Methylorubrum populi: one gene and its partner. The protein of the gene in region 1 interacts with the protein of each later gene in a pairwise test. Links are inferred from orthologs where the notes say so. Each region holds a gene or a part of one and is shown on either strand. Other genes may lie near its edges.

Region 1 (14,284 bases):
CTGGCTCTCGGAGGAGACCAGCGACGATCCGGTGCGGCTCGGGCACGACCTCGTCTGGATCGTCGATCCGATCGACGGCACCCGTGCCTTCCTCTCCGGGCATCCGGACTGGTCGATCGCGGTGGCCCTGTTGTCGCGGGGGGAGCCGGTGATCGGCGGCGTCTTCGCTCCGGCGACGGATCATTTCTACGAGGCGGTGGCGGGCGAGGGGGCGACCCTCAACGGAACGCCGATCCGCGTCGCGCCGCAGGACCGGCTGGAGGGCGCGCGCGTCACCGGGCCGAAGCCGTTTCAGGATCGTCTGCTCGACGGCGCGGCCCGGCTCGGACACCGGCCCACGGTTGCGGTGATCGAGCGGGTGCCGTCCTTGGCCCTGCGGCTCGCACGGGTGGCCGAGGGCCGGATCGATCTCGGCCTCGTGTCACGGGATGCGCGGGATTGGGACCTCGCCGGCGCGGACCTGATCGTCCGGGAGGCGGGCGGCGTCGTCTGCGACCTTCAGGGCCGACCGGCGGTCTACAACCGTCCGGAGCCCCGCCACGGCGAGCTGATCGCCGTGCCGCTCGCCCTGCGCGAACCCGCGCTGGCGGCCTTGGAGGCCTGATCGCTGAGTCGGCGAAGACCGGCGACGCGTCGGCCGGTCGATCGCTGCCGATCTCCTCCGTCATCCCGGGGCCGCGAAGCGGGAACCTGGGATCCACCTGTGATGCGAGAGGCATGACCTCCGTCGAGGCCAGTGACGGGTTCCGGGTTTGCCTGCGGCGCCCCGGAATGACGGTGGTGAAGCCGGAACGAACGCTTCAGCCGGAAACCGGATCAGTCGGGAAGCCACGGGCTCTTACCGGCCCGAATTCACCCAACGCACGAGATCGCCGAGGACCTGGCTCAGCGCCGCGTCGAGGCCGGCGGCGGCGCTCTGGGGATCGACCTTGGCCACCGGCACGCGGGCGGTGAAGACGCGGGCGTTGACGACCCGGCCGCTGCCCTCGGCGATCAGCTTGGCCGAGAGGTCCACCACGGCCTCGCCGGTCCCGGAATTGATGTCGAACTCACGGATCTCGCTGACGAGCTGGTAGTCCGACGGCACCTTGTCGCCGGGCCGCGAGACTGAGCGCAGCCGGCCGGTATTCTCCAGGCTCTGGATCACCCGCGTCTGGATCAGGCGAGGCAGGCGGTCGGCCCACTGGCCGCCGCCGAGGAAGGACAGGGAGCCGCCGGGTTCGCGCACGATGATGCGGTCGGCCTCCATCGGCTGCAGGCCGACGGGCTCGGATACGACGATGGAGCGCGCAGCACTGCCGGGCCGCGCCTGACCCGGCAGGGCCGCGAGGTCGAAGGTGAGCGGCGTCGCGCCGCCGCCGCAGCCGCCGAGGAGCGCGAGCGGTGCGAGCAGGACGACCGTCCGCAGGAGCCGACGGGGAGGGGCAGGCGAGAGAGGAAGACGCGTCATACGCTCGGGCACCGTCCGTTCGCTGTCGGGGAGATTGATCTCCCCTCTAGCACACGAGAGCATACGCCAACGCTCAAGCTGCGCCGTGCGTGCCGACACATCGTCCGGAATCCGGGTCGCTCAGCGGCCACCGTTGTATTCTGGCAACGACGGCTTGCCGCCGAAGATGACCTGCGAAGGGTCGCGCTCCAGGCTGCGGGCGGCGCGGCTGAGGGTGTTGAGCGTGCGCTGGCCATCGGTCGACAGGGCCTCGACCTCGCGGCGGCTCGTGCCGGACAGCCGGTTGAAGCTCGTCGAGATGTTGGCGGTGCGCTTGTCGAGGTTCTCCGAGAGCGCCCGGAACGCCCGGCCGGCGTCGCGCACGGAGATCGCCGCCTCGCGGATCTCGGCGAAGGTGCCCGCGCCCTGCTGGCCCGAGGCGGAGCCGAGGAAGCCCTCGGCGCCCTTCAGCACGCCGTCGATCCGGTCGGCGGAGGCGCTGAGCTTGGCCGCGAGCGCGCGGGCATCGTGGAGCCCGGCCTCGATGTCGGGGCTCGAATTGGCCAGCGCCGTCGAGAAGGTGTCGGCGTTCTCGATCACCCGGTTCAGGCGCTGGCCGTCCACCGCCTTGACGAGCCCGGCGATCGAGGGGCCGGCCTCGGCCAGCGTCTTCGAGAACGACTCGACATTGGCGAGCGTGCGGTTGATCGCGCCCTCGTTGCCGGCCACCACCTTGTCGAGGCGCTGGAGCACGTCGTCGGCCCGCTGCGCGATCTGCTTGGCGGCGGCCATCATGTCCTGGATGTCGCTCGAATCGGCGAAGATCGTCGGCATCTTGTCGCCCGAGCCCGGCGTGAGGGCCGGCGCGTCGGCGCTGCCGCCCGACAGCGCGATCTGCGAGACGCCGGTCAGCATCGCGGAATCGAGCCGCGCGCGGGTGTCGGCGCGCAAGGGCGTCGAGGGATCGACCTGCACTACCGCGACGACCCGGCGCGGATCCTGCGGCAGCAGGCGCACGTCGAGCGCCTCGCCGACCTTGATGCCGTTGAACGACACGGTCGAGCCCTTGGCGAGTCCGCCGACCGAACCGGAGAACACGATGCGGAGCGCCTGGGTCGCCTGTCCCCGCGATCCGCCCTGGAGCCAGAACACGAAGCCGAAGGCCGCCAGGACGACGCCGATGGTGAAGGCGCCGATCAGCACGTAGTTTGCGCGAGTCTCCATCGGCTCAGCTCTAATCCCGATCCGAGGGGGTGAAGCGGTGCGCAACCGCACCGGAGGCGATCATCCCGCGCTCACGCAGACGATCAGGCATGGGCATAGTCCGGCTGCGCGGGTCGAGCCGGCGTGGCCAGCGCGCGGGCGCGCTTGCCGTGGAAGTAGGAGCGCAGCCAGGGGTGGTCGCTCGCCAGCATCTCCTCGATGGTGCCCTGCGCGATGATCCGGCCGTCGCCGAGCGCCGCGATGCGGTCGCAGGCGGTGTAGAGGCTATCGAGGTCGTGCGTCACCATGAAGACGGTGAGACCCAGGGTCCTCTTGAGGGTCGAGACGAGGTCGTCGAACTCGCCCGCGCCGATCGGGTCGAGGCCCGAGGTCGGCTCGTCGAGGAACAGGATTTCCGGGTCGAGCGCCAACGAGCGGGCGAGCGCCGCGCGCTTGATCATGCCGCCCGAGAGTTCCGAGGGGTACTTGTCGGCCGCATCCGGCTTGAGGCCGACCATCTCGATCTTGAGCCGGGCGAACTCGTCGAGCAGCCGCTCGGAGAGCTTCAGATGCTCGCGCATCGGCATCTGGATGTTCTGCTTGACGGTGAGACCCGAGAACAGCGCGCCCTGCTGGAACAGCACGCCCCAGCGCTGCTCGAGCTGGCGGCGCCGGGCGACGGTGAGGCCGTCCACGTTCTCACCGAAGATCTCGATCGTGCCGGAGCGCTTCGGCACCAACCCGAGGATGGTCCGCGTCAGCACCGACTTGCCCTGGCCCGAGGGGCCGACAAAACCCAGGATCTCGCCGCGGCGGATGTCGAGATCGAGCCCCTTCATCACCGTACGGTGGCCGAAGCCGACGACGAGATCGCGCACGCGGATAATTGCGTCGCTCTGGCCGGAATCCGGCGCCGCCGAGGAAAGGTGAGGCGTGGTCAAGGGATCGGTCCGGATGTCGTCTGCCCGCATGATGCTAGAAATCGATCGCTGCGAAGAAGACCGCGAACAGCCCATCCAGCACGATCACCATGAAGATTGACTTGACGACTGAGGCGGTGACGTGGCGCCCGAGCGATTCCGCCGAGCCCTCGACCGCGAATCCCTCGATCGTCGCGATGATCCCGATGGTCAGCGCCATGAACGGCGCCTTGATCAATCCGACGGCGAAATGGTGGAACGATACCGCCGCCTGGAGCCGTGCCAGGAAGGCATCGACGGTCATCCCGCCATAGATCGCCGCGGTCAGACCGCCGCCCGCCAGCGCCGCGAGCGAGCCGAGGAAGGCCAGGATCGGCAGGCCGATCACCAGGGCGAGGATGCGCGGCAGGATCAGGATCTCGATCGGGTCGAGGCCCATGACGCGCAGGGCATCGACCTCCTCGCGCATCCGCATCGAGCCGATCTCGGCGGTGAAGGCCGAGCCGGAGCGGCCCGCCACCATGATCGAGGTGAGCAGCACCCCGAGCTCGCGCAGGATCAGCAGGCCGATCAGGTTCACGACGAAGCTCTGCGCGCCGAAGCGCTGGAGCTGGAAGATGCCCTGCTGCGCGACGATGCCGCCGACGAGGAAGGAGATCAGCACGATGATCGGCACGCCGCGAAGCGCCACCTGTTCGAGCTGGTTGACGAGGGCCGCCATGCGGAAGGTCTGCGGCCGGCGCGCGACCCGGCCGCCGGCGGCGACCACCTCACCGAGGAAGGCGATCCCGGACAGGATCTCGTTGCCGCCCCGCGCGACGCGCCGGCCGGTGCCGTCGAGGAGGCGCACCAGCGGGTTGCGCGTGTCCCGCGGAGCTGGCTCCGGCTCGCGCAGGCCCATCTCGCCGAGCAGGATGCGGTGCTCGGGCCGGGCGCCGGCATAGGCCAGCCGCCCGCCCGCCGCCTCGATCTCGGCGCGGGTGCGCTCCAGCACCCAGGCGCCGAGCGTGTCGAGACGCGCCAGCCCGCTCAGATCCACCAGCACCGGTTGGGATCGTCCCTGCGCCGCGATCTGCGCCGATGCACGCTCCACCGCCGGGCCCTGATCCGCCGTCCAGCGGCCGTGCAGGACCACGCGGCCGCCCGCATCGAGGTCGGCGCCGGCCGTCTCCAAGGTGCTTGAGCCGTCTGCGATCCGCACGCGCCGCTCCCGCTTCCGCTCCGAAAATCCTGAAACGAAATTCTTACCAAGATGCGTCGAATCCGATCTGTCGGATTCGACGTCGCGGCCGACTGGAGTCGTCCTCGGGGCGCTGCCCCGATTTCCCGCCAAAGGGGTGATCCCTTCGGGATCCCGTTCTCGGGATCGCTGGGGAAGCGTCGCCTATACCTTATGGGTGGAGGTGCTGCCAAATCGGCCGGGATCATGGATGCGTTGCGCCAGAACGACGAGGCCGAGGCCGGCGAGCGCCAGCGGCGCCATCATCAGGAAGGTCGAGGGGCCGCCGAACGAGCGGTAGACCGCGCCGCAGGCCAGCGTCGCCAGGGCCGAGACCAGGGCGGTCGAGGCGCCGACCGTGCCCTGCGCCCGGCCCCGGGCGCCCTCCGGGGCGAAGCCGGACACCGCCGCCATGACGCCGAGATGGGTCGCGCCGAAGGTCAGGCCGTGCAGCATCTGGAGCGGCATGAGCAGGGCGATCTCGCCGTCCGCGAGGCCGAGACCCAGGGCCCGCAGCAGGGCGGCGCCCGCGCCGAGGCCGAGCAGGCGGAACGGGCTGCGCCAGCGCGCCGGCCAGCGACCGACGAAGGCGAACAGCGCGATCTCCGCCGCGACGCCGATCGCCCAGAGCGCGCCGATCCAGGGAGCCGAGACCCCGTGGCGGGCCCAGTCGAGGCTGCCGAAGGCGTAGATCGCCGCGTGACTCGCCTGGATCAGCGCCGCCGCGGCGATGGAGAGCCAGAGAACCCGCGGCAGGGGCGGGGAGACGCCCCTCTCGGGAAGCGGCGCGACGGCCGGGGCGGCCTCCCGGCCGGACGCCGCGACCGCAGTCGCCACAAGCGCAAGCCCGGTGAGCAGCAGCGGCACCGCCGCCCGGTCGCCCAGCAGGCCGAGAAGCGCGCCGCCCGCGAGGTTCGCGGCGAGGAAGGCGACCGAGCCGCACAGGCGGATGCGGGCATAGTCGATCCGCTTCGAGCGGCGGGCGGCGGCCAGCGTCAGGTAATCGATGCTCGGCACCAGCGGGGCCTGGGCCACCGCGTTCACGACGATCAGCACGCCGAGCAGCGCCGCCGCAAGCGCGGCGGCCGCCGGCATCAGGGCGTAGCTCAGTGCGAGGGTGAGGCTGCCCGCGACGAGCAGCGTGCGCGGGCGCACGCCGCGGTCGATCAGCCCCATCAGCGGGCGCGTCGCCATGACCTTCGTCGCGATCGGCAGGGCGAGCAGCAGGCCGATCAGCCCGGCATCGAGACCGAGCGCGCCGAGCCAGACGGGCATGAACGGCATGGCGATGCCGATCTCGACAAAGACCACGGCGTAGAGGAGGCCGAGCCGGATCGGATCGGGCTCGGCGGTCGGTGAGGTGATTGTCACGGGATCGCGGCGCAACGGGCCGCCCCTTGATCTGCAGAAAACTTCGCGCGGCGGGGCGAAGTGCGAGGAAGCGTAAGCCGACGTTAAAGCGCGCCTGTCAATCTTGTCCCGACCGTCAATGGTCGCGGCACGCCTCGCGGTGGGGCCGAGTCTGTGCGGGGTGTGATGTCGAGTTCCCGTTCCCTGACGCCGCTGGACGCGTCGCAATACGATGCCATCGAGGATGCCGTCCGGGAAACCGAGCGGGGCCGGTGGTTTCTCACCGAATACGCCCGCCGCAACCGCAACGCCGACACCGAGGTGCTGCTGGACGCGATCCGGCGCATCGAGAACGTCGTCACGACGGACCGGCCGGACGATGTCGGGCGCTTCCGCGGCGATCTCATGGAGATGGCCGATGCCATCGCCCGGACCCGCGTCGAGGTGGCCGCCCTCTCCGCGCCCGAGCAGGGCGAGAGCCGCCTCACCGTCGCCTCGGAGGCCCTCGACGCGATCGTGCGCGCCACCGAGCGGGCGACCTCCGACATCCTGAGCGCCGCCGAGGAAGTGCAGGAAGCCGCCTGGACCCTGCGCGAGACCGGCGCCGATTCCGAGCTGTGCGATGCCCTCGATCGGCACGCCACGCAGATCTACACCGCCTGCTCGTTTCAGGATCTCACGGCGCAGCGCACGAGTCGCGTGGTTCACACCCTGCGCTACCTCGAGAACCGCATCGCCTCGATGATCGGGATCTGGGGCAATCCCGACGACGTGGTACCCTCTCTCGACCCGCAGAACCATGCCGAAGCGGCCGCCGCCCTCGATCAGAGCGACGTCGATCGCTTCCTCGACATGGAGGGGGCGTCCGCCCCGGTCAGGACGACCCTGCCGCCGCTGCCGGCGGTGATCCTCGACGACGATCTCGCCTTCGTGCCGGAGAGCCGCGAGACGGCCGAGCCTTCGCTCGACGAGGTATCGATTGGCGCCGAAGCGGTGGCGCCCGTCCTGCACGTCGCCGAGGAGGTTCCGGCCGAACCCACATCCCCCGAGATGCTGACTCTGGAGCCGGTCGAAGCGGATGCTGCGGCCGAACCGGCTCCGGAGAGCGTCTCCGCACTTCTGGATCCGGCGCCGATCGAGGCTGTGCCCGAGGCGGTGGAGCACGAGTCCCCGTTTGACATCCCTGCGGAGACTGCGGATGCCGAGATAGTCGAGGCGACCGATCCGACGGCCGAGCCCGCCGTTCCGGCTGAACCCGACCCGACCATGCCGGCGGCCCAGCCCCTGGTCGTTGCCGACTTCGAAGAGGGCGCCGAGGACGACCTCGCCCTGGCCTTCCCCGATCTCGACACGCTGAGCATCGAGGAGAAGATCGCGCTCTTCGCGTGACGGCGCGGCGGATCGAACCGATGCGGTGCGTCATGCCGCATCGACCGCCCGGAAAACCGGCGGCCCTTTTTCGGGCGGATGGCGTATACGGGCCCGCGTTATGGCCCTGCATCTTCTGAAGCTGTGCGTCGGTCCCGCCTCGATCGAGGAGCTGGAGGCGCGGATCGCCCATAATCGGGCGGAGGCCTTGCGCCTCGGCCAGGAGCCGGTGACGGCGCATGTCACCCGCATGTTCCCCAAGCGGGCACAGGCCATCGCCGGGGGCGGCTCGATCTACTGGGTGATGAAGGGGACGTTGACCTGCCGCCAGTCGATCCGTGCCATCGAGCAGGTCACGGGAAGCGATGGGATCGATCGATGCCGTCTCGTGCTCGATCCGGCGGTGACGCCGGTCTCGCCGCGTCCCTGCCGCCCGTTCCAGGGCTGGCGCTATCTCGAGGCCCGCGATGCGCCGGCCGACCTCGACCGGGCCAGTGCCGGCGAAGTCGCCGAGATGCCCGAGAGCCTGCGGCGCGAGCTGGTCGCGCTCGGATTGATCTGAGGAAATCGTCGAGGCTGTCGCGCTTCGGCAGGACAGCCGGGATGGCCCCGCTCCGGAGGGTGCGAGGCCGGTTCGGTCAGGCCGCTTCCTTCAGTCGCACGGCGGCCGGGGTGATCCCGAGGCGGTCGGCGAGGTGCCAGCGCAGTTCGCGCGGGGAGTGATACTCGTAGGAAGGGTCGATGAGGTGGCTGAGGTCGGCCTGCGCGCTGCGCGCCTGCGTGTCGACCAGGCTGCCCACCCGAAAGGTCGCCGCGTTGGTCACCGGCGATATGGCGCCCTGATGGCGCCGGAACTCGAACGTCATTGCTTTTTCTTTCTCGCCGGATCCCGCGCCATCAGTTCGGCGTGGCCGGCGTCGTTTCTGGTTGTTTTGAGGTGTCGGCGGCGCCCGCCGTGAGGTGCCCCTGAAACGCGTTCCGGGGACCCCGTTGCCGGTGGGTGCCGCTTCGTTGGTCAGACGGCACGGTCGGGCCGGTTCTGCACCGGCCCCGAGGCGGATTAGACCGCCTGGAGGTTGCCGGCCGCGTCCTTGCCGCTGCGCTTGTCGGTCAGAACCTCGTAGGAAATCTTCTGGCCCTCGACGAGGTTGCGCAGGCCGGCCCGCTCGACGGCGGAGATGTGGACGAACACGTCCTTGCCGCCGTTATCCGGCTGGATGAAGCCGTAGCCCTTGGTCTCGTTGAACCACTTAACAGTCCCAGTATCCACGAATAGTTCCTTCGTTCTTCACACGCCAAGCGCAAGCATCTGCTCGAAGCGAGCACGTGGCAGCGTCCGCCGATTTTGCGGGATGACGGGCGATGTGCGGATCAATCGAAGCCTTTCGCCTCGCCGCGCCCGTCAGGACTGTATGTAGGCCGCCGTTGCGGCCTTAACAAGGCAGAATGCGATTCCATCGGCGCGGCGCCTCGCGCGGAGCCCCGGATCGGAACGCGGAGTACCGCCTCCGCCACCCTGTGACAAAGCCCGGGGCCGGTGCATATATGAACGTCAATCCAGGCGGTTACCGGACCGCCCTCAAGGCAGTTCAGTCAGGCGGTTCATGGCGGGTATCTCGGTTTCCCTCGAAGGCGCGAACATCCAGCTTTCGTTCCAGAAGGACGACCAATCAACGGCGGTGGTCATGGACGCTCGCGCCGCCCGCGCCCTCGTGCGCGCCGTCGGCCAACTCCTCACCGCCATCGACGATGACGGCGAGGTCGATCTGCCCGACGAGAACGGCGACGAGGAGGTCGCCATGCTCGACGTGACCTCCTCGGCCATCGAGGTCGGCACCGACGAGCAGGGTCAGGCCGTGGTGGCTCTCCAGGCCGGCGCCCTGCCGCCGTTCCAGCTCCGCCTGACCGACGAGGAGGCCCGCCACGTGGCCTCCAGCCTCAGCGAGATCCTGGCCGCGCCGCGGGACGTGAGAACCTCGCACGGCGGTCATTGAGGACCGCGGGGCCTACGCTCACACACGTCCGTCCCCTCGGCCGGCTCGTTCTGATCCTGCCAGAGCCGGCCGGCTTCCTCGGCATCGTCGAGTCAAACCTCCGGCCTGCCCCGGCGTCGGCGCATGATGCTTGCGCACGCGGCCAATTCTTGCCTGACCATGACAATGAATCCCTCACCGCCTCTGCGTGCGCCGGCAGAGGTTGTTGAGAAGGCTGCGTCTCGACACAAACGTGTAAGGAATCAGGGTCGGAAGTATCCCGCGGCGTTAGAACGCTGTGACGCAAATGTAATATCGGATGGCCGCGTCCCGCTCTCGCATGAGCGGGACGCGATGCGCCTCGAATCAGAGCCGGATCCCGGGATCGGTCGGCCCGCCAGGCAGGTAATCCGGCTCGGAACCGGGGCCACGCGGCTCGTCGATGTTCGGATCATCGACCGGGTAGGGCGTGCGCGGGCCGGTCGGACCGATATCCGGCTGGTCGTCGGGCTGCGGGGGCGGCGGGAGATCGCCGGGGATCTGTCCGCCGGGGGTGGGTTCGGGGGTCGGGATGCCGGGATTGGCCATGGACCGCCTCCTTCGTTCGTTTCGGGGAATGGCGGTCCAACACATGCCTCCTGATCCGGTTCCGTTCCTCCTTCCTCTCTCTGCCACCTCGTCGCCTGCCCGGGTGCGACGCGATCGCCGCGGTCGGAACCTCACTCCGAGCGGCCGGTTGGCCCGGCAATTCCCGACACGAACGGAGACGACGCCATGCCCGATATCCGCGAGGCCAAGATCCTCATCGTCGCCACCGACGGTTTCGAGGAGAGCGAGCTGACGGTACCGCAGGCCAAGCTGAAGGAGGCCGGTGCCAAGGTCACCGTGGCCAGCCCGCAATCGCGCCAGTCGAAGGACACGATCCGCGGCTGGGACAAGACCGACTGGGGCAAGAACGTGCCGGTCGATCTCGACCTCGAGAGCGTGAACCCGGCCGATTACGACGCCCTCGTCCTGCCGGGCGGGCAGATCAACCCGGACAAGCTGCGCCTCGAACCGAAGGCGCTGGAGGTGGTGCGCGCCTTCCTCACCTCCGGCAAGGTGGTGGCCGCGATCTGCCACGGCCCCTGGCTGCTGATCGAGGCCGGGGCGGTCAAGGGGCGCACGCTGACCTCGTTCGCCTCGATCAAGACCGACGTGATCAACGCGGGCGGAAACTGGCAGGACAAGGAGGTCGTGACCGACGGCGGCATCGTCACCAGCCGCAATCCCGGCGACCTCGAAGCCTTCTGCGCCAAGATCGTCGAGGAGGTGAAGGAGGGCCGCCACGAGCCGCGCCAGCTCGCCGCCTGATCGGGCTCTTCGCCTGTTCCCTTGAACGACAAGGCCGCCGGCCTTCGGGCCGGCGGCTTTTTCGTGCTTGATCCGCGCCGGGTCGATGCCCGGTGCCGCGCATCAGCGCTTGGCGACGGCCTTCTGCAGCTTGGGCCGCTCCGAGGCGGCGCCGGCCATCAGCTTGGCGAGGTGGTCCTGGTCGAGCCCGCCGAGGCTCGCCGGCACGACCGCCGCTTCCGGGGACGGGCGTTCGCCCTTTCGCGGGGCGATCGAGCCGGTGGTGACCGGATCGGCGAGCGCCGCCACCGGCAGGGCCGGCGAGGCGGGCTCGCGCTGGACGCGCATCGCCCAATGGGCGGCGGTGGAGAGGACGGCGATGGCCAGGATCGCCTTGATGCCGCCGGTCAGGAAACGCCGCATGGTCGGGCCCGAAAACGCTGGGAACGCGGCCGGTTCCCCGGCCTGCCGGCATCATCACGCAAGATCGTGAACGAACCGTCCGGCCCCCAGCCGGCGAAGCGTGCCGGATCGGGAAGGCCCGCTCGCGCGGGCCGTCGCGGCCTCAGGTCCGATGCGCGATCTCCGCCGGAGGCTTCTGGTTCTCCGGCTCGGCCGCCTTGCGGGTGCGCCACAGGCTGTAGACGACGCCGAGAGTGAGCAGGACCAGGGTGACGACGAGCGAGACCCACGGCGGCAGGTGCACGAGTTCGAGCGTGTCGGCGACCACGATCTTGGCGCCGATGAAGAGCAGGATGAGGGCGAGCGCCGTCTTCAGGTAGGCGAAGCGGTCCACCATCGCGGCGAGTGCGAAGTAGAGCGCGCGCAGGCCCAGAATGGCGAAGATGTTCGAGGTGTAGACGATGAACGGGTCGGTCGTGATCGCGAAGATCGCCGGCACGCTGTCGACGGCGAAGATCACGTCCGCGATGTTGACGAGCACCAGGGCCACGGCGAGCGGCGTCAGCCAGCGCACGGTCTTGCCCGTCTTCGGGTCCGGCCTGCGGACGATGAAGTGCTGGCCCTCCGGCTTCTCGGTGACGCGCACCCACTTCTTGAGGAGGCGCATCGAGGCGCTGTTCCGCACATCCTGCTCCTCCTCCTCCTTGGAGAAGAGCATCTTGAGGCCGACGTAGATCAGGAAGGCGGCGAAGATCGAGAGCACCCAGTGCGCCTGCTGGACCAGGGCCGAGCCCAGCCCGATCATCAGGCCGCGCAGCAGCACCGCGGCGAGGATGCCCCAGACCAGCACCCGGTGCTGCGCCGCCCGCGGCACACCGAGCGAGGTGAGGATCACCGCGATCACGAAGACGTTGTCCATCGACAACGACTTCTCGATCACGAGGCCGGTCACGTATTCCTGGGCCGGGTCGAACCCGAGCATCCACCAGATCCAGCCGCCGAAGGCGAGACCGAGGGTGAAGTAGAAGGCCGTGAGGAGCAGGCTCTCCTTCACGCCGATCTCATGGTTCTTGTCGCGGTGGAGCAGGCCGAGATCGAAGGCCAGCAGGCCGGCCACCAGGGCGTGGAAGCCGAGCCACATCCAGACGGGCTTGCCGAGCCACTCGTGGGTGAGAAATTCCATCATCATCGCGCGGGACCGGATGCTTCACTTTCGGGAGAGCATCGGCTCCGACATCGCGGAGGCGTCTGCCGCATCCCTCCCGAACGGGCCGCCGAGCCGGCGGACGGTGGGCCTCACCGGAAAACCGGGGGCGTCGCGAGGGGTACGGTGCGCGTTCCGCCAGAGGGGCCCGCAGCCGATGCCGCGCAGTTAGAGAGGAGATCGCGTCGAATCAAGGGCAGCGCGATTTTCATCCCGGCTCTTCACCCGCACAGCGAGTTGCCGCTTTTCCGGCCTGTGCCGCTTGACAGCGCCGGCCGCACGGGGCCCTGCCGCGGATCATGGAAGCGGATCGAGAGAACGGAATCGCCATCGTCGGCGGCGGGCCGGCGGGGCTCGCGGCGGCGGAGCGGCTCGCCGAGGCGGGGCGGCACGTCACGGTCTACGAGCGCATGCCGTCGGTCGGCCGCAAGCTGCTCATCGCCGGGCGCGGCGGGCTCAATCTGACCCATTCCGAGCCGCTGCCGGACTTCCTGGCGCGCTATGCCCCGGTCGACCCGCGCCTGCCGGCCGCTGTCGCGGACTATCCGCCGGAGGCCCTCCGGGCATGGTGCGAGGGGCTGGGCCAGAAGACTTTTGTCGGATCGAGCGGCCGGGTCTTTCCGGAGAGCTTCAAGGCCTCGCCGCTGCTGCGCGCCTGGCTCGCCCGTCTCGAAGCGCTCGGCGTCGCGATCCGCACCCGGCACCGGCTCGTCGGCCTGGAGGAGGGCGCGCTCACCTTTGAGACGCCGGACGGCCCGCGGACCGTCCGGCCGCGGGCGACCGTGCTCGCGCTCGGCGGCGCGAGCTGGCCGCGGCTCGGATCGGACGGAGCCTGGGTTCCGCTGCTGGAGCGGAACGGCGTGAGCGTCGCGCCGCTCAAACCCGCCAATGTCGGCTTCCGCGTCGCGTGGTCGGCGCATTTCGCGCAGCGCTTCGCCGGCGAGCCGCTCAAGCGCCTCGCCGCGCGCATCGGCGAGGCGAGCGCGCGCGGCGAAGCCGTCGCCACGGCGGACGGCCTTGAGGGCGGCGTGATCTACGCATTGTCGCGGCCGATCCGCGAGGCGGTCGAGCGCGACGGCGCCGCCGAGCTCAGCCTCGACCTCCGCCCGGATCTCGACGCGGCGGCGCTGACGGCGCGTCTCGTCCGAAGCCGGTCCGGCGAAAGCCTTTCCACCCGTCTGCGCAAGGCGGCTTCGCTCAGCCCGGCCGCCATCGGCCTGCTGCGCGAGGCGCACGCCAACGCCCTGCCGGCGGAGGCGAAGGCGCTGGCGGCGGCGATCAAGGCCGCGCCCCTGCGGCTCGTCGCGCCGGCTCCGATCGCGCGGGCGATCTCGACCGCCGGCGGCGTCGCCTTCGCCGAACTCGACGCGCACTTCATGCTGCGGGCGCGGCCCGGCCTCTTCGTGGCCGGCGAGATGCTCGACTGGGAGGCGCCGACGGGCGGCTACCTGCTCCAGGCTGCCTTCGCCAGCGGCCGGGCGGCGGCGAAGGGGATGCTCGCCTGGCTCGAGGGACCGGGCTGAGCCCCGCTCAGGGCCGGGCGCAGATCCCGACCATGCCGCCGCTGCCGGCCGGGCACGACGCCTTGGTTTCCCCCTCCAGGGTTGCCGCGCCGCCGGTCTGACAGGTGGCGGAGGCCAGAACCTCGCCCGCATCGCAGCCGAGCGTGCAGCCCGCCTCGGTGCAGGCCCGTGCCCGGACGACGCGGAACGGGGCCGGCACCGTCGCGGCAGCCTCGGCTTTCGCGCCCGCCTCACCCCTGGGGCCGCGTTCGCCCGCCGGACCCTGCGCGCCTTTGGGGCCCTGTTCCCCCCTGGGTCCGGGCGGCCCGGCCGGGCCCGCCGCACCCTGCGGCCCCGCCTCGCCCTTCGGGCCGGCCTCTCC
Region 2 (14,396 bases), 4.6 Mb from region 1 along the record:
GTCTTGGGGCGGACGGCCGAACGTCGCCTTGGTGCCGCCGCCGACGAGCCGCAGCGGTTCCGAGCGGCCCGCAGCCTGCGCGACGATGGCGGCCGCCTCCTGCTCGCTGGCCGGCGCGTATGAGGTCATCGTTTCCGTCCCGTGGGGTTTCTTATGGTCGTTTCGCAAGAATGTCCGGACTCAAACCCCGATCGGACGAGCCTGGCAAGACGGGCTTCATACACGCCTCAACGGGCCGGCGCGGGGAGCCGTTTCGGAAAACGCTCCCGCGCCACCGTGCGCAGCCCCGCAATGTCGAGAAACCAGACGAGCGGGCCGTAGACCAACACCCCGACCACGACGCAGACCGGCAGCGCCAGCGCCGGCTCCAGGCCTCGGAACGGCAGGATGCCCAGGACCATCGCGAGGCAGGCGGCCGCGGTCAGGGCGATGTCGCGAGTGGGCAGGCGCAGGCGCTCGGTCCCGGTCAGCGCCCGCAGGCCGAGCACCACGACCGCTGCGGCGAGACCCAGGGTCTGCGCGACGGCGACGCCCTGCGGTCCGATCCATCGCGGCAGGAGGACGAGACCGAGACCGTTGACGGCCAGGCCGGCCATGGCGGCGGAGACGACCGGGCCGGTCCGGCGCCGGATCTGGAAAACGGGGTTGAGCGCGAAGTTCATGATCGAGAGGCACAACAGCCCCGGGATCAGCAGGTCGGTATAGTCGGCGAACGGACCGCGGAACTCCTCCGGCACGATCAGCGCCTGCAGGGCCGGCGTCACCGCCCAGTAGCCGGCGGCGCAGGGCAGGAGAAGAGCCACCACGATGGCGATGTTGCGCGAGACCTGGGTCTCGGCGGCTTCGCGGCCGTGATGCTCCTCCGCCTGCACGGCGATCTGGAACAGCAGCAGGTCGAGCGCCGCGCCGAGCGTCGAGAAGGCCCGCGAGCCGAGATCGGCGGCGAGGGCGAAGTAGCCGGCCTCGGCAAAGCCCGCGGTCCCGGCGATGGCGGCGCGGTTGAGGAAGGGCATGAGCTGGTAGACCGCATTGGCGGCGATCAGGGGCAGGGCATAGGCCGCGAACAGGCGCAGGGTCTCCCGTATCCGTTCGCGGGGCAGGGCGGAGGCCTGGCCGAGCGCCTTGTCGCCGAGGACCTTGCGCATCGGGATCACTGCCAGGAACTGGCTCGTTCCGCCCGCGATCAGCACCCAGACCGGCTGCGGAAACAGCCACGCCGTGCCCGCCATCAGCACGAAGGCCAGGACGTTCTTCCACACCACGAGCCGGAGATAGGCGCCGCCGATGAAGCGGGCGCGGGCAAGCGCCGCGTGGTAGTCGAACAACCCGATGCCGATCGCCGCGACCATGGTGCCGGCCGTCATCACCAGCCGGCCCTGGGGGGTCGGATCGACAGCGATCCCGAGGCCGGCGCAGAGAGCGGCGGCGGCGAACAGCGCGAGCGCGACGGCGCCGTAGCCCCGGTCGAGCCCGCGCCGGATCCACGGCTCGGCCTCGCGCACCCGCGCCGAGTAGAACCGCGTCGCTGAGAGCCGCAGCCACTCGAACAGGAGCGTGTTGAGCACGACCGCACCGGCCGTGGCCAGGGCGAAGCGGCCGAAATCGGCCGGCCCCAGCATCCGGGCGATAGCGATGCCGAGGACGAAGTTGAGCCCGGCATTGAGGACGAAGGCGGCGATGACGGCCATGGGACGGGATACGCTGCTCGCTCAGCCTGGAGCCTGTCGGCGAAATTCGCAGCTAGCCGCCAACAAAGCCTGAATTGTGGGGCGATCGCGCCACCACCGTTCCGGTCCGCATGCGGACCGAGGCTTGCCGCGCCCCGCCGCGGCGTGCGCGGCGGCAACGGGTCGAAGCCCGAACCATGCTATGAGCCCGCGGCCCGAAGCCGAGACTCGCGATGTCTGTCGATCTGCCCTTCATCACGAAGGTGTTCGCCGCGCTGTTCGCCATCATGAACCCGATCGCGAACGTGCCGGTCTTCCTCTCCCTCACCGAGGGCGCCTCCGATGCGGTGCGGCGGCGGGTTGCCGTCACCGCATCGGTCGGGACCACGATCGGCTGCTTCGTCTCGCTGGTGGGCGGGCAGGCCGTCCTGGATGCCTTCGGGCTCAGCGTCGACGATTTCCGCTTGGCGGGCGGGCTGATCGTCCTGACGATCGCGCTCTCCATGCTGCAGGGCTCGTCGAGCCGAACGCATGAGCGCGATCCCAAGGAGAAGCAGGAGGCGATCGATGCGCAGAGCGTCGCCATCTATCCTCTGACAATCCCCCTGCTCGTCGGTCCGGGGACGATCGCCACGCTCATCGTGTTCGGGCACACCGCCGAGACCCAGGGGAAGTGGCTGGACGTCGCGATCGGCCTCGGCGGCTTTCTCGTCCTCCTGGCCGTCGCGCTGCTCTCCGCCCCCTGGCTCGGCCGCCACCTGTCGGCGACGGCAACGGCGATCACGCGCCGCCTGATGGGCATGATCCTGGCCGCCGTCGCGATGGAGATGATCGTGACGAGCCTGCGAAACCTGTTCCCCGGCCTCAGCCAATGAGGCGCAGGATGCCTCCCCGACGCGGGCGTCCCATGACGGGGTGCTACAGCCAGCCCCGCCTGCGGAAGTACAGCAGCGGCGCGATCGCCGAGATCACGATCAGCGCGAGACCGTAGGGGTAGCCGTAAACCCAATCGAGTTCAGGCATGTGCTTGAAGTTCATGCCGTAGATCGAGGCGACCAGCGTCGGCGGCACGCCGACCACCGACACGACGGTGAGGACGCGGAAGGCGTTGTTCTGCTCGATGTTGATGAGCCCGAGCGTGGCGTCGAGCAGGAACTGGACGGTCTCGGAGAGCCGTGTCTCGAACTCGTCGATCGAGGCGATGTCGCCCGCCAGGGTGTCGAAGCGGGGCAGGTCGCCCTCGCCGAGCCCCTGTTGGCACTCGCTCTTGGCGAAGGCGATGATGCGCCCGAGCCCGAGCAGGCTGGCACGGACCTTGGCCAGCGACTTGCCGTGACGCCCGACCGAGCGCAGCAGGCGGCGCAACGCCAGGTCGCGGCGCTTGGGAGCGGTGGTATCGCCCTTCCGCGCACCGGGGCGCGCACCGGCATCGAAGTCGAAGATGCGGGTGGACAGGCTGTCGAGGTCGGCCGACATCTCCTCCAGCAGGTCGGCGAGGTTGTCGACCAGTTCCTCGACGACGAGCAGGAACATCCGCGTGCTGGTGCTGCCGTCGCCATCCCCGTCATCCACACGCTTGCGCACTGCCGCGAAGGCCCGCATCTCGTGGAAGCGCACCGTGACGAGGTGATCGGCGGTCAGCAGGAAGCCCAGCGGCTTCAGGCTGAAATCCGAGCGGTCGAAGGTCACCATCGGCGTCGAGAGCGAGAGGCCGTCGCGGTTGCGGCGCAGGCGGCTCGACGATTCCACCTCGCTGAGCGCGGCGCGCGACGGGATGCGGATGCCGGTTTTCCGCTCCACCTGCGCCGCCTCTTCCGCGGTCGGATCGTTCAGATCGATCCAGAGAGCGTGATCGGGCAGGCTCGCGCCGCCCGCCGCGCCGCCGTGCTCGACCGCACCGTTGGCCCCGTGCAGGCTCATCATGGGGAGAGATCGTCCCTCTCGCGCGGGATGCGCGGATAAATTCCTGCAGAAACGCCGCAGCGGCGAAGAAGCTGCGCCTTGACTCGAAATCGGCCGGCGCCTATCTCGCGACCGTCGTTAGCACTCACGTGTTTAGAGTGCTAACAATCAGGTGGAGCGCGGTCGCCCCGGCCGCATCAAGACCAACCGCCATTTCGAAGCAAGAGGGCAGCTCATGAAGTTCCGTCCGCTGCACGACCGCGTCGTCGTCCGTCGCATCGAGAGCGAAGAGAAGACGAAGGGCGGCATCATCATCCCGGATACCGCCAAGGAGAAGCCGCAGGAGGGCGAGATCGTCGCCGTCGGCCCCGGCGCCCGCGACGAGCAGGGCCGCGTCAACGCCCTCGACGTGAAGGTCGGTGACCGCGTGCTGTTCGGCAAGTGGTCCGGCACCGAGGTCAAGATCGACGGCCAGGATCTCCTCATCATGAAGGAATCCGACATCATGGGCGTCGTCGCCGCCTAAGGCAGCCGCCCTTATCCACCGCCCTTCGAGGCCGCGTCTCGCAGGCTTCAGGGCTTTCCGACACTCTCATCTGAGGCAGGTACTCACATGGCAGCGAAAGACGTTCGTTTCTCCGCCGACGCTCGCGACAAGATGCTGCGCGGCGTCGACATCCTCGCGGATGCCGTCAAGGTCACCCTCGGCCCCAAGGGCCGCAACGTCGTCATCGAGAAGAGCTTCGGCGCGCCCCGTATCACCAAGGACGGTGTGACGGTCGCCAAGGAGATCGAGCTCGCCGACAAGTTCGAGAACATGGGCGCCCAGATGGTGCGCGAAGTGGCCTCGAAGACCAACGACATCGCCGGTGACGGCACCACCACCGCCACCGTGCTGGCCCAGGCGATCGTCCGCGAGGGCGCCAAGTTCGTCGCCGCCGGCATCAACCCGATGGACCTGAAGCGCGGCATCGACCTCGCGACCCAGGCCGCCGTGAAGGACATCACCGCCCGCGCCAAGAAGGTCGCCTCCTCCGAAGAGGTCGCCCAGGTCGGCACGATCTCCGCCAACGGCGACAAGGAGATCGGCGAGATGATCGCCCACGCCATGCAGAAGGTGGGCAACGAGGGCGTCATCACCGTCGAGGAGGCCAAGACGGCCGAGACCGAGCTCGACGTCGTCGAGGGCATGCAGTTCGACCGCGGCTACCTCTCCCCGTACTTCGTCACGAACGCGGAGAAGATGGTCGCCGAGCTCGAGGATCCCTACATCCTCATCCACGAGAAGAAGCTCTCCTCGCTGCAGCCGATGCTGCCGGTGCTCGAGGCCGTGGTGCAGACCGGCAAGCCGCTGCTCATCATCGCCGAGGACATCGAGGGCGAGGCGCTCGCCACGCTCGTCGTGAACAAGCTGCGCGGCGGCCTGAAGGTCGCGGCGGTGAAGGCTCCGGGCTTCGGCGATCGCCGCAAGGCGATGCTCGAGGACATCGCGATCCTCACCAAGGGCCAGACCATTTCCGAGGATCTCGGCATCAAGCTCGAGAACGTCGCCCTGCCGATGCTCGGCCGCGCCAAGCGCGTCCGCATCGAGAAGGAGAACACCACGATCATCGACGGTCTCGGCGAGAAGGCCGACATCGAGGCCCGCGTCGGCCAGATCAAGGCGCAGATCGAGGAGACCACCTCGGACTACGACCGTGAGAAGCTCCAGGAGCGTCTCGCCAAGCTCGCGGGCGGCGTCGCGGTGATCCGCGTCGGCGGCGCGACCGAGGTCGAGGTCAAGGAGAAGAAGGACCGCGTGGACGACGCGCTCAACGCCACCCGCGCCGCGGTGGAAGAGGGCATCGTCCCCGGCGGCGGCACGGCTCTGCTCCGCGCCAAGAAGGCGGTCGCCGAGCTGAAGTCCGACGTTCCGGATGTCCAGGCCGGCATCAAGATCGTGCTCAAGGCGCTTGAGGCCCCGATCCGTCAGATCGCCCAGAACGCGGGCGTCGAGGGTTCGATCGTCGTCGGCAAGATCACCGACAACACGGGCTCCGAGACCTACGGCTTCAACGCCCAGACCGAAGAGTACGTCGACATGATCCAGTCGGGCATCGTCGACCCGGCCAAGGTCGTGCGCACCGCCCTCCAGGACGCGGCCTCCGTCGCCGGCCTGCTGGTGACCACGGAAGCCATGGTCGCCGACGCGCCGAAGAAGGACAGCCCGGCCCCGGCGATGCCCGGCGGTGGCATGGGCGGCATGGACTTCTAAGTCCACGCACCCGATCGAAGACGGAGAAGGGGTCGCCGCGAGGCGGCCCCTTTCTCTTTGACTTGCCCTAAGATTACGGAGCGGCCTGCCGGCTGTGAGCGGCCCCTCCCCAAGAAATGCAGACGAACTGTATCCTATGCGATAGCCGCCGACCCCGTGTCTGGGCAGCCTCGCCTCATCAAGGGTCTGATGTCTGCAAACGCCGTGACGGATCGTACACCTGCCCCATCCCCTCCCTACATTCATATCCGCGAGGAAATGCTCGGCCTGATGCGGGCACTGACGGAGGGAATGCGGATCGATAGCCTGATGGCCGATCAACTCTCTCAGATTTCCGATCGGGCCCGGCTCTGCGGAGAGCTGGAAATGGCCGACGGACTCCTCGACGTGACGCGCCAGCACCGGGTGGCGGTGCTGGAGGGACAGGGCCGGCTCGCCGCCCTCGAAGCCCGTTACGCGGTCTTGTTCCCCGACGAGTCGTAGAGCGCCGCGGGCATCGGTTCGACAGGAGGCAACGGCCGTCGGAAAAGCCATCCAGGAACGAAGCGCGACAGCCGGGCGGCGGCGACGGTGCGCACCCCGATCACGCGGAAACCCTCTCAGCCCTTCTTTTTCTTGCCCTTCCGCTCCTTCGAATCCTTGTCCTTGCCCTTCTTCTCGCGGCCTTCCTTGGCGGCCGGCGCGTCGTGGTCCTTGCCGTCCCACACCGCAGCGAAGGGGCGGCTGGCCAGCGCGCGCTCCGGAAGCGGCTCGGCGGCGCGGGCCTTCGCCGCCGCGTCCTCGACCCGGGTCTCGCCCTTTCGGAACGGTGCGTCACCGGCGGCGAGGGCGGAGAGGCGGTGGCGATGCCAACCCGGTGTCGCAGTCTTCAGCGAGGGGTGGTGTGGGTCGAGACGGGTCACAAGTCCCTTCACCTCCGCCTCGGACATGCCGTCGGCGATCAGGGCGAAGCTCTCGTTGCCCAGGATCTCACGGATCATGCGCAGCGATGCCACCCGCAGACCCCGCGCCTTGAGCTGCTTCACGACGAGGGTGCGGGCGGCCCTGGGAATCTCGGAGCGGATGTCGGGAAACGCTTCCGGGGCGGAGGCCATCGCCTGCAACACCGCGTAGCCATCGACATCAAGGGCCATGGAGGATTTCCTTCACTTCCGCGACGAGCGGAATCAGCACGTTGGGGACATGGGCGCCGTACTTGGCGGAGAAGGTCGGCGGCGCACCGTCGGCGGGAACCAGCGCGTCGGCCAGTGCAGCCGCCTGGGGAATGCGGGTCTCCAGCAGATGGAAGCCGGCATCCTCGGCCCGCGCTTCCGTCTGGAGCCGGGCCAGGGTGCGCTGATGCTGTCGGACCTGAGCCTGGAAGCGGGTGACGAGAACGTAAGGTGCGCTCCTCGGGGCGATGTGGCTCGCCTGCCGGCCGGAGCGCCGCCAGATCGTCTCGACGAAGGCGTTCAGACCGTAGGTCGAGAGGAAATCGGGGATCGAGGTGACGAGCACGAGGTCGGCGGCCCGCACCGCCACCTCGGTCATCGGCGAGATCCCCGGCGCGCAATCGAAGAAGATGTAGTCGTACTTCTCGGCAAGCGGCGCGAAATCCTCCTGGAAGATCGACCACAGCTTCTCGTCGATGGCGTGCATCGAGAACTTCCGCTCGGTCAGCTCGTAGAGGATCTCCCGTTCGACGAGGCGCAGGTGCGGGCCCGAGGGCAGCAGGGAGAGTGAGAGCGGCGCGTTCTTGTGGACGGTCAGGCTGACGCCGGGCTGGATCCGGGCGGAGAGATCCGGCCTATGGCGGGTGATGAGCTTGAGCGCGAGATAAGCCTCCAGGGTGCGCCCGCGGACGATCATCTCGCCGAGCAGCCTGTCGCCCGCGAGGCAGACCGATACGCTCGCCTGCGGATCGAGATCGACCACGAGCACCCGCGCCCCGTCGGCCGCCAGCGCCTCGGCAAGCATGACCACGGTGGTGGTCTTGCCGACCCCGCCCTTCATGTTCGCCACCGCGATCAGCTTGCCGCCCACCGAGATCCCCTCACAAACGATCCCCACCTCCGGACCCGCTCCGTCCGCAAGCCGAGCCGTTCGACGGCACTCTAGCGCATCGAACCTTGTCGGTGGCCGACTGCGCCTTTCGGCAGAGTGCTGACTGTCACCCGGCGGCTGGCCCGCCAGCGGCGGAGCGCGAGGGCCGATCCGCGACCGCCGCGGACCGGATACGCTATCGTGATCGCGGACATGGGCGGAACACGGCGCGCATAATCCTATTTTGCGAAGCGCCCACGACATCCGCCCTCCGGCGGAGCCCCTTCGACCCGAGGTTCTTCGCTGTGATTTTCCCGACCACCACGGCCTTCTACGGCGCGATCCTGGGCCTGATCTATGCCGGCCTGTCCGGCTGGGTGATCGGCGGCCGGCTCACCGGCAGCGTCCTGTTCGGCAACGGCGGGCAGGACACCCTGCAGCGCCGCATCCGCTCGCACGGCAACTTTCAGGAATACGTGCCGCTCACCGTGCTGCTGATTGCGCTCTACGAGGCGGGCGGCGGCTCCCATGCCTGGGTCAAGGGCCTGCTGATCGTGCTCGTGATCGCGCGCATCCTGCACCCAATCGGAATGTTCGCGCCGACCAACTCGCCCCGGCAGTTCGCCTGCCGCGGCGGCGGCATCCTCGCGACCATCGCCGTCATGACGATCGCCGCGATCCTGCTGCTCCTGCGCGCCGGCTGATCGCCGCTACGGCGCGGCGGCGATGCGCGGTGCCGGGTCTCGCGCGAGCGGCGTCGCCCCCTTGCGTTCGAGCGTCGCGACGGAGAGCGGCTGACCGCGCCCGCGTAGGGAATGCGTGCCGAGCGGCCTGACGATGACCCCCTCGGGCAGCCGCGGCAGCCGCTTCAGAAGATCCTCGGAGATCAGGGTATCGACGCCGAGCGGGCGGCACAGGGCCTCGACGCGGGCCACCACGTTCACGGCATCGCCGAAATAGGCGATCTTGTGCCGGTCCACTCCGACTTCCGCGGTGATCACCCGGCCGCCATGCAGGCCTGCACGCAGCCGCGGAACCGTGCCGAAACGCGCCTCCCACGCTTCGGCCTCCGCCTCGATCCGCTCGCGCACGGCGAACAGGCACTCGACGCAGCGCGCATCCTTCAGACCGCGCTCCATCGGCCAGGTGATCATGGCGAGGTCGCCGATATAGTCGTCGGTCGAGCCGTAGAACCGGCGCACGGGCTCGGCGAGGGTGGCGAAGACGGCGCTGAGATATTCCTGCGCCCGCAGATCGCCATGGGTTTCGGCGAAGGCGGTGGACCCGACGACGTCGAGGAACAGGAAGATGCGCTCCTCCTCAACCGGACGGTGGTAGCGCCCGACGAGGAAGTTGATGAAGACCTCGCCGCCGATCAGATCACGCATGCGGATGACGAAGACGAGCAGCGCCGAGACGGCGAGCGCGTAGGCCAGCACCCGCGGCGTGGTGCGCACCGCCTCCTCCAGACTGTCGCCGGTCAGACCGAGCAGCCAGACGACGAAGCCGCCGAGGGCGTTCCCGACGACGATCATCGCAACGTAGGAGAGTTCTGCCGCCACGACGTACAGCCCGGCGGGCAGGCGGCGGATGCGCGACTGGACGCCGGCCAGCAGCACGCCCCGGTCGAAGGCCAGCGCCGAGATACCGACGCACAGGCCGTAGGTGAAGCCCGCCAGGGGGGTCGCGCCACCGGCGAAGATGACGTTGTAGAGCAGCCCCGCCCCGCCCGAGGCGAGGAGGATGAGGAGCCAGAACCAGCGATGGTGCGGCAGCATCAGTTCGGGCTCCGGCAGCCGTCGGAGGAAGTGCCCGGCCCGTCCACGGCGGCCCAGAGGCCATGCGTGACACGGTCGAGCAGGCGGGTCGACACGGGGGCTCCTTCCGTCGCCGATCAGGAGGTAGGGGAAAACCTCTGATCCTCTTCGGGCTGCCGAAGGCTCATGCCTGCAACGTGGCGCGAATGTGGCGCATGGCCGCGTATAGCGCCTCGGCTGGGCCAGAATTTTTTCGAGCCCGTGACGCGACGCAAGGGATTAGGCGCCCTCCGGGAAGGCGAGAAAGCCTATTCGCCGACCCCGAACAACTTTTCGAGAAAGTTCCGGTCGTCCCGGCTCGGCCCCCGCTCCCGGCCGACGGGGCGCGGGGGAAGGGCGGAGGCGGTCTGCTCCGGTTCGCCGAGCAATGCGCCGATCAGGCCGCCGGGGCCGGAGTCGCGCTCGGGCGGCGCCTCGGGCCGCGGCGCGCGCCAGCGGTTGAGGCCCGGCAGGCCCACGGGCTTCTCGCCCTTGAGCGCCGTGGTCATGTAGGCCTTCCAGATGTCGACCGGCAGGCTGCCGCCCGAGGCCCGCTTCGTCGGCTCGCCGTCGTCGTTGCCGAGCCAGACTCCCGTCACCAGCGTAGCCGAGTAGCCGACGAACCACGCGTCGCGGAATTCCTGGCTGGTGCCGGTCTTGCCGGCCAGTTCCCAGCCGGCAATGTCGGCCTTCTTCGCCGTGCCCATGGTGAAGACGTCGTGCATCATGGCGTTCATCATGCCGACGGCGTTGGGATCGATCACGCGGCCGAGCCCGCCCTCACCGCGCTTGTAGAGCACCTTGCCGGCGGCGCTCTTGATGCTGGCGATGACGTAGGGGATCACGCCGGTGCCGCCGTTGGCGAAGGCGCAGTAGGCGCCCACGAGTTCGAGCGGCGTCACCTCGGAGGTGCCGAGCGCGATCGAGCCGTTGGCCTGGAGCGGAGACGAGATGCCGAGCCGCTGGGCAGTCTGCACCACCGCCTTCGGACCAACCTCCTGGCCGAGCTTCACCGCCACCGTGTTGAGCGAGAGCGCCAGCGCCTCGCGCAGGGAAACCGGGCCGCGGTAATTGTGCGAGTAGTTCTCCGGCGCCCAGTTACCGATGCGCACGGGGGCGTCGTCGCGGATCGTGTCGGGGGTCAGGCCGCGATCGACCGCGGCGAGGTAGACGAAGGGCTTGAAGGCCGAGCCCGGCTGGCGCTTGGCGGTGGTGGCGCGGTTGAACTGGCTCTGCGCGTAGTCGCGCCCGCCGACGAGGGCGCGGATCGCCCCGTCCGGCCGCATCGAGACGAGCGCGCCCTGGGCGACGTTGTAGCGGGTGCCCTTGCCGTTGAGTTCGTCGGTGAGCGCCTTCTCGCCGGCCGCCTGCATGCCTGCATCCACGGTTGTGGCGACGACGATGTCCTCGTCGAATTTTGGCAGGAAGTCGTCGAGCACGTCCATCACGAGGTCGGCGACGTAGTTCTGCGAGCCGCCGCCGCGAGTCGAGGCCGGCCGCGCGGGCTGTGCCAGCGCTACCTTCACGTCCGGGCTCTTGGCAAAGCCCAACTCCTCCATAGCCGCGAGCACCTGGGCCGCGCGGGCCTGGGCCGCCTTCAGGTTGCGGTTGGGCGCGAGCCGCGAGGGCGCCTGCACGAGGCCGCCGAGCATGGCGGCCTCCGCCAGGGTCACGTTCTTGGCGGGCTTGCCGAAGTAGCGCTGTGCCGCCGCCTCGACGCCGTAGGCGCCGGCGCCGAAATAGACCCGGTTCAGGTAGAGTTCGAGGATCTCGTCCTTGGTGTATTTGTGCTCCAGCCACAGCGCCAGGATCGCCTCCTGGATCTTTCGCGAGGCGGAGCGCTCGGGCGTCAGGAACAGGTTCTTGGCGAGCTGCTGCGTCAGGGTCGAGCCGCCCTGCGCCACGCCGCGCCGGGTCAGGTTCTGCGCGATCGCCCGGGCGACGCCGATCGGATCGATGCCGAAATGATCGTAGAAGCGGCGGTCCTCGATGGCGACGAAGGCGCGGGGCAGGTAGGGCGGCAATTCCTTGATCGAGACCACACGCCCGCCGGTCTCGCCGCGATTGGCGAGCAGGCTGCCGTCGCTGGCGAGGATCGCGATGTTGGGCGGTCGCTTCGGCACGGCAAGCTGATCGATCGGCGGCAGCTGCGACGCGTGGTAGGCGATGAGGCCGGCGAGCCCGATCACCGCCCAGATCCCGAGCACGACGCCGGCATAGACCAAACGGCCGAGCCAGGAGCGCCGCCGCGGCGGGCGCCGGCCACCGCCGCCGGACGCCTTGCGGGCGCGCCCCTTCGGGGCCGGCGCAGAGCGGCCGGCCGAACTGCGCTGTCCGCCCGCCGACCGGTCGTTGCGCGACAGGCGCACGTCGAGGCGGCCCGGCTCGCTCCCTTCGGGAATGTCGAAAGTGGGTTCGCTGCGTGGTTTGCGTCCGCGAGACTGCGCCATGCGTTCCATGCGTCCCGGGCTGCCGCTCGGTCCCCGAAGGATCATCCTCCGAGGATTGGGCGCCTCCCGCGACCGTGCTCCCCTTGTCGAACTTCCGGCACAGGCCGTCTTCGCCGGGCCGATCCCCTCGGACGGGGCCGCCGGTCCGTCCTGCGGCACGGCGGTTCGTCCCCTTGCGTCAGAGAGAGTAAATGCGGCGGGTTTAAGGGTTGTTAAGCCACCTGGAGCCCGCTGGGCCCGGCTTTACCGGATCTTCACGCGTGATCGTCTCGCGCGCGATCCAAGGGCCGGCGAAGAGCCGGCGAAGGGCTGGCGCGTCGCGGCAAGTGCCTTTATCGAAGGTCCCGCTCTCGCGGCGCCTGTGCCGGGAGCCGGACTGAACTGGACCGGGACAGCGGGCCCGAAGCGCGGAGGCGTCGGCGTCTCCGACGGCGCCCGGCTGAGCCGTCCCGGATCGAGGCTCGAGGGTTTGATGGTGCGCTCTGCTTTCGTTCTGCTGCACCGGTGGGCAGGTCTGACGGTCGCCGCCTTCCTGCTCGTGGCGGGGCTCACCGGCGCGGTGATCTCCTGGGACCACGAACTCGACGATTGGCTGAACCCACACCTCCACACGGTCGAGAGCCGCGGCGCGGCGATGCCCGCCCTCGACCTCGCGCGCCAGTTCGAGGCCCGGGAGCCGCATGCCCGCGTCGCCTATGTCCCTCTGGCGGCCGAGTCCGGCGAATCGCTGACCCTGTTCGTGGTGCCTCGGGTCGATGCCGCGACGGGCAAGCTGTACGCGCTCGGCTACAATCAGGTCTTCCTCGACCCGGTGACGGGCGCCGAACTCGGCCGGCGGGAATGGGGCCAGGTGTGGCCGATCACCCGCGAGACGCTGATCTCGTTCCTGTACAAGCTGCACTTCTCCCTGCATCTGCCGGAGATGTGGGGCGAGGAGCGCTGGGGCATCTGGCTCCTCGGCATCGTCGCCGTGGTCTGGATGCTCGATTCCTTCGTCGGCTTCTACCTGACGCTTCCCGCGCGAAAGGCTGCCAACCCGGCGGGTCCCGCGGCGGTCGAGCGGCAACTCGGCCGGGGATGGTGGTCGCGCTGGAAGCCGGCCTGGAAGGTGAAGACCTCGGGCAGCGGCTACCGGGTGACCTTCGATCTGCACCGCGCCTTCAGCCTCTGGACCTTCGCGCTGCTGTTCCTGCTCGCCTTCACGGCGTTCTCGCTCAACCTCTACCGCGAGGTGTTCCTACCGCTGATGTCGAGCGTCTCGCAGGTGACGCCCGAGCCGTCGAATACCCGCCCCTTCGTCTCGCCGCTCAAGCCGATCGAGCCGGGGGTGAGTTACGCGCAAGTTCTGGAGGCGGCGCAGGCCGAAGGGCAGCGCCGCGGCTGGAAGGAGCCCGTCGGCGCGCTGGCCTACACGCCGATGCAGGGGTTCTACACGGCACGCTACTTCGAGCCCGGCGACGATCACGGCGCCGCGGGCGTGGGTCCGGCGGCGATCTACTTCGACGGGCAGGACGGCCGGGTGATCGGGGATCGCCAGCCCTGGGTCGGCACCGCTGCCGACATCTTCGTGCAGGCACAGTTCCCGGTCCATTCGGGCCGCATCCTCGGCCTGCCCGGCCGGATCCTGATCTCGATCATGGGTCTCGTCGTGGCGATGCTCTCGGTCACCGGCGTGGTGATCTGGTGGCGCAAGCGCGCGGCGCGGCTCTCCGTGCGCCGCAAGGCCGTCGCGCTGCCCTCCGGCCGGCCCGTACCGGCGGAGTAGCCTCAGCGACCGGCCGTCAGCACCCGACGGCCGGCCCGGCGCATCGGCGCCAAGTCCGAGAGATCGTCGTGATGCAGGAGCAGGACGCCGGTCGTGCCGGCGAGCTTGCGGGCGGCGGACGTGAAGCCGGCATTCGAGACCACGGCCGCCATGTCGCCGGACCAGTGCAGGGCCGCCGCCGCGACCTCCTGCACCGCCGCATTGCCGACCGGACGTCCGTAGCGCTTGCATTGGACCACGAGGCGAATGCCCGATTTCTCGGCGATCACGTCGCAGCCCTGGTCGCCGCTCGCCCCCGTCGGCCGGGCATCCCAGCCCGCTTCGCCGAGCAGCTCGGCACAGTATCGCTCGTAGGCGACCCCGTCCTCCGGCGTGTCGATCACGTCGGGCAGTTCGTGCGCGCAGGCAATACGGTCGACGATCTCGACCATCTCGTCGAAACGCGGCTCGACGTAGTCGGAGAAGCCGCGCTCTTCGATCAACGGCAGAACCGTGCGCTCCACGAAATACGCGCGCTCGCGCAGCCAGCCGTCCTCGATG

The links.
Region 2: the proteins of MPPM_RS04475 (region 1) and groL interact in binary tests that used the Escherichia coli proteins (3 or more experiments, as listed by UniProt). The link is inferred for Methylorubrum populi from one-to-one orthologs.

What each region holds. Positions count from the first base shown.
Region 1 is NZ_AP014809.1:956,057-970,340, reverse strand. The notes cover bases 1,656-4,391. They hold MPPM_RS04475 (ABC transporter ATP-binding protein), read right to left. Parts: upstream 3,574-4,391; coding sequence 2,737-3,573; downstream 1,656-2,736. Other genes in these bases: MPPM_RS04470 (ABC transporter permease), read right to left, coding at 3,608-4,391; MPPM_RS04480 (MlaD family protein), read right to left, coding at 1,656-2,653. In the rest of the region: MPPM_RS04490 (inositol monophosphatase family protein), read left to right, coding at 1-604; MPPM_RS04485 (ABC-type transport auxiliary lipoprotein family protein), read right to left, coding at 839-1,450; more of MPPM_RS04480, read right to left, coding at 1,571-1,655; more of MPPM_RS04470, read right to left, coding at 4,392-4,753; MPPM_RS04465 (MFS transporter), read right to left, coding at 4,937-6,142; MPPM_RS04460 (hypothetical protein), read left to right, coding at 6,308-7,510; MPPM_RS04455 (DUF1489 family protein), read left to right, coding at 7,611-8,051; MPPM_RS04450 (AsnC family transcriptional regulator), read right to left, coding at 8,128-8,355; MPPM_RS04445 (cold-shock protein), read right to left, coding at 8,550-8,759; MPPM_RS04440 (hypothetical protein), read left to right, coding at 9,094-9,483; MPPM_RS04435 (hypothetical protein), read right to left, coding at 9,829-10,050; MPPM_RS04430 (type 1 glutamine amidotransferase domain-containing protein), read left to right, coding at 10,237-10,815; MPPM_RS04425 (hypothetical protein), read right to left, coding at 10,918-11,217; MPPM_RS04420 (TerC family protein), read right to left, coding at 11,360-12,385; MPPM_RS04415 (TIGR03862 family flavoprotein), read left to right, coding at 12,700-13,923; MPPM_RS04410 (collagen-like domain-containing protein), read right to left, coding at 13,931-14,284. UniProt on the Escherichia coli protein: Part of the ABC transporter complex MlaFEDB, which is involved in a phospholipid transport pathway that maintains lipid asymmetry in the outer membrane by retrograde trafficking of phospholipids from the outer membrane to the inner membrane.
Region 2 is NZ_AP014809.1:5,585,036-5,599,431, reverse strand. The notes cover bases 3,655-6,502. They hold groL (chaperonin GroEL), read left to right. Parts: upstream 3,655-4,182; coding sequence 4,183-5,823; downstream 5,824-6,502. Other genes in these bases: MPPM_RS26040 (hypothetical protein), read right to left, coding at 6,423-6,502; groES (co-chaperone GroES), read left to right, coding at 3,805-4,095. Also shown: glycolate oxidase subunit GlcE, read right to left, coding at 1-129; MPPM_RS26070 (lipopolysaccharide biosynthesis protein), read right to left, coding at 228-1,688; MPPM_RS26065 (MarC family protein), read left to right, coding at 1,901-2,542; MPPM_RS26060 (magnesium transporter CorA family protein), read right to left, coding at 2,586-3,590; more of MPPM_RS26040, read right to left, coding at 6,503-6,956; MPPM_RS26035 (AAA family ATPase), read right to left, coding at 6,946-7,845; MPPM_RS26030 (MAPEG family protein), read left to right, coding at 8,151-8,549; MPPM_RS26025 (adenylate/guanylate cyclase domain-containing protein), read right to left, coding at 8,556-9,623; MPPM_RS26020 (transglycosylase domain-containing protein), read right to left, coding at 9,911-12,091; MPPM_RS26015 (PepSY-associated TM helix domain-containing protein), read left to right, coding at 12,564-13,856; MPPM_RS26010 (restriction endonuclease), read right to left, coding at 13,859-14,396.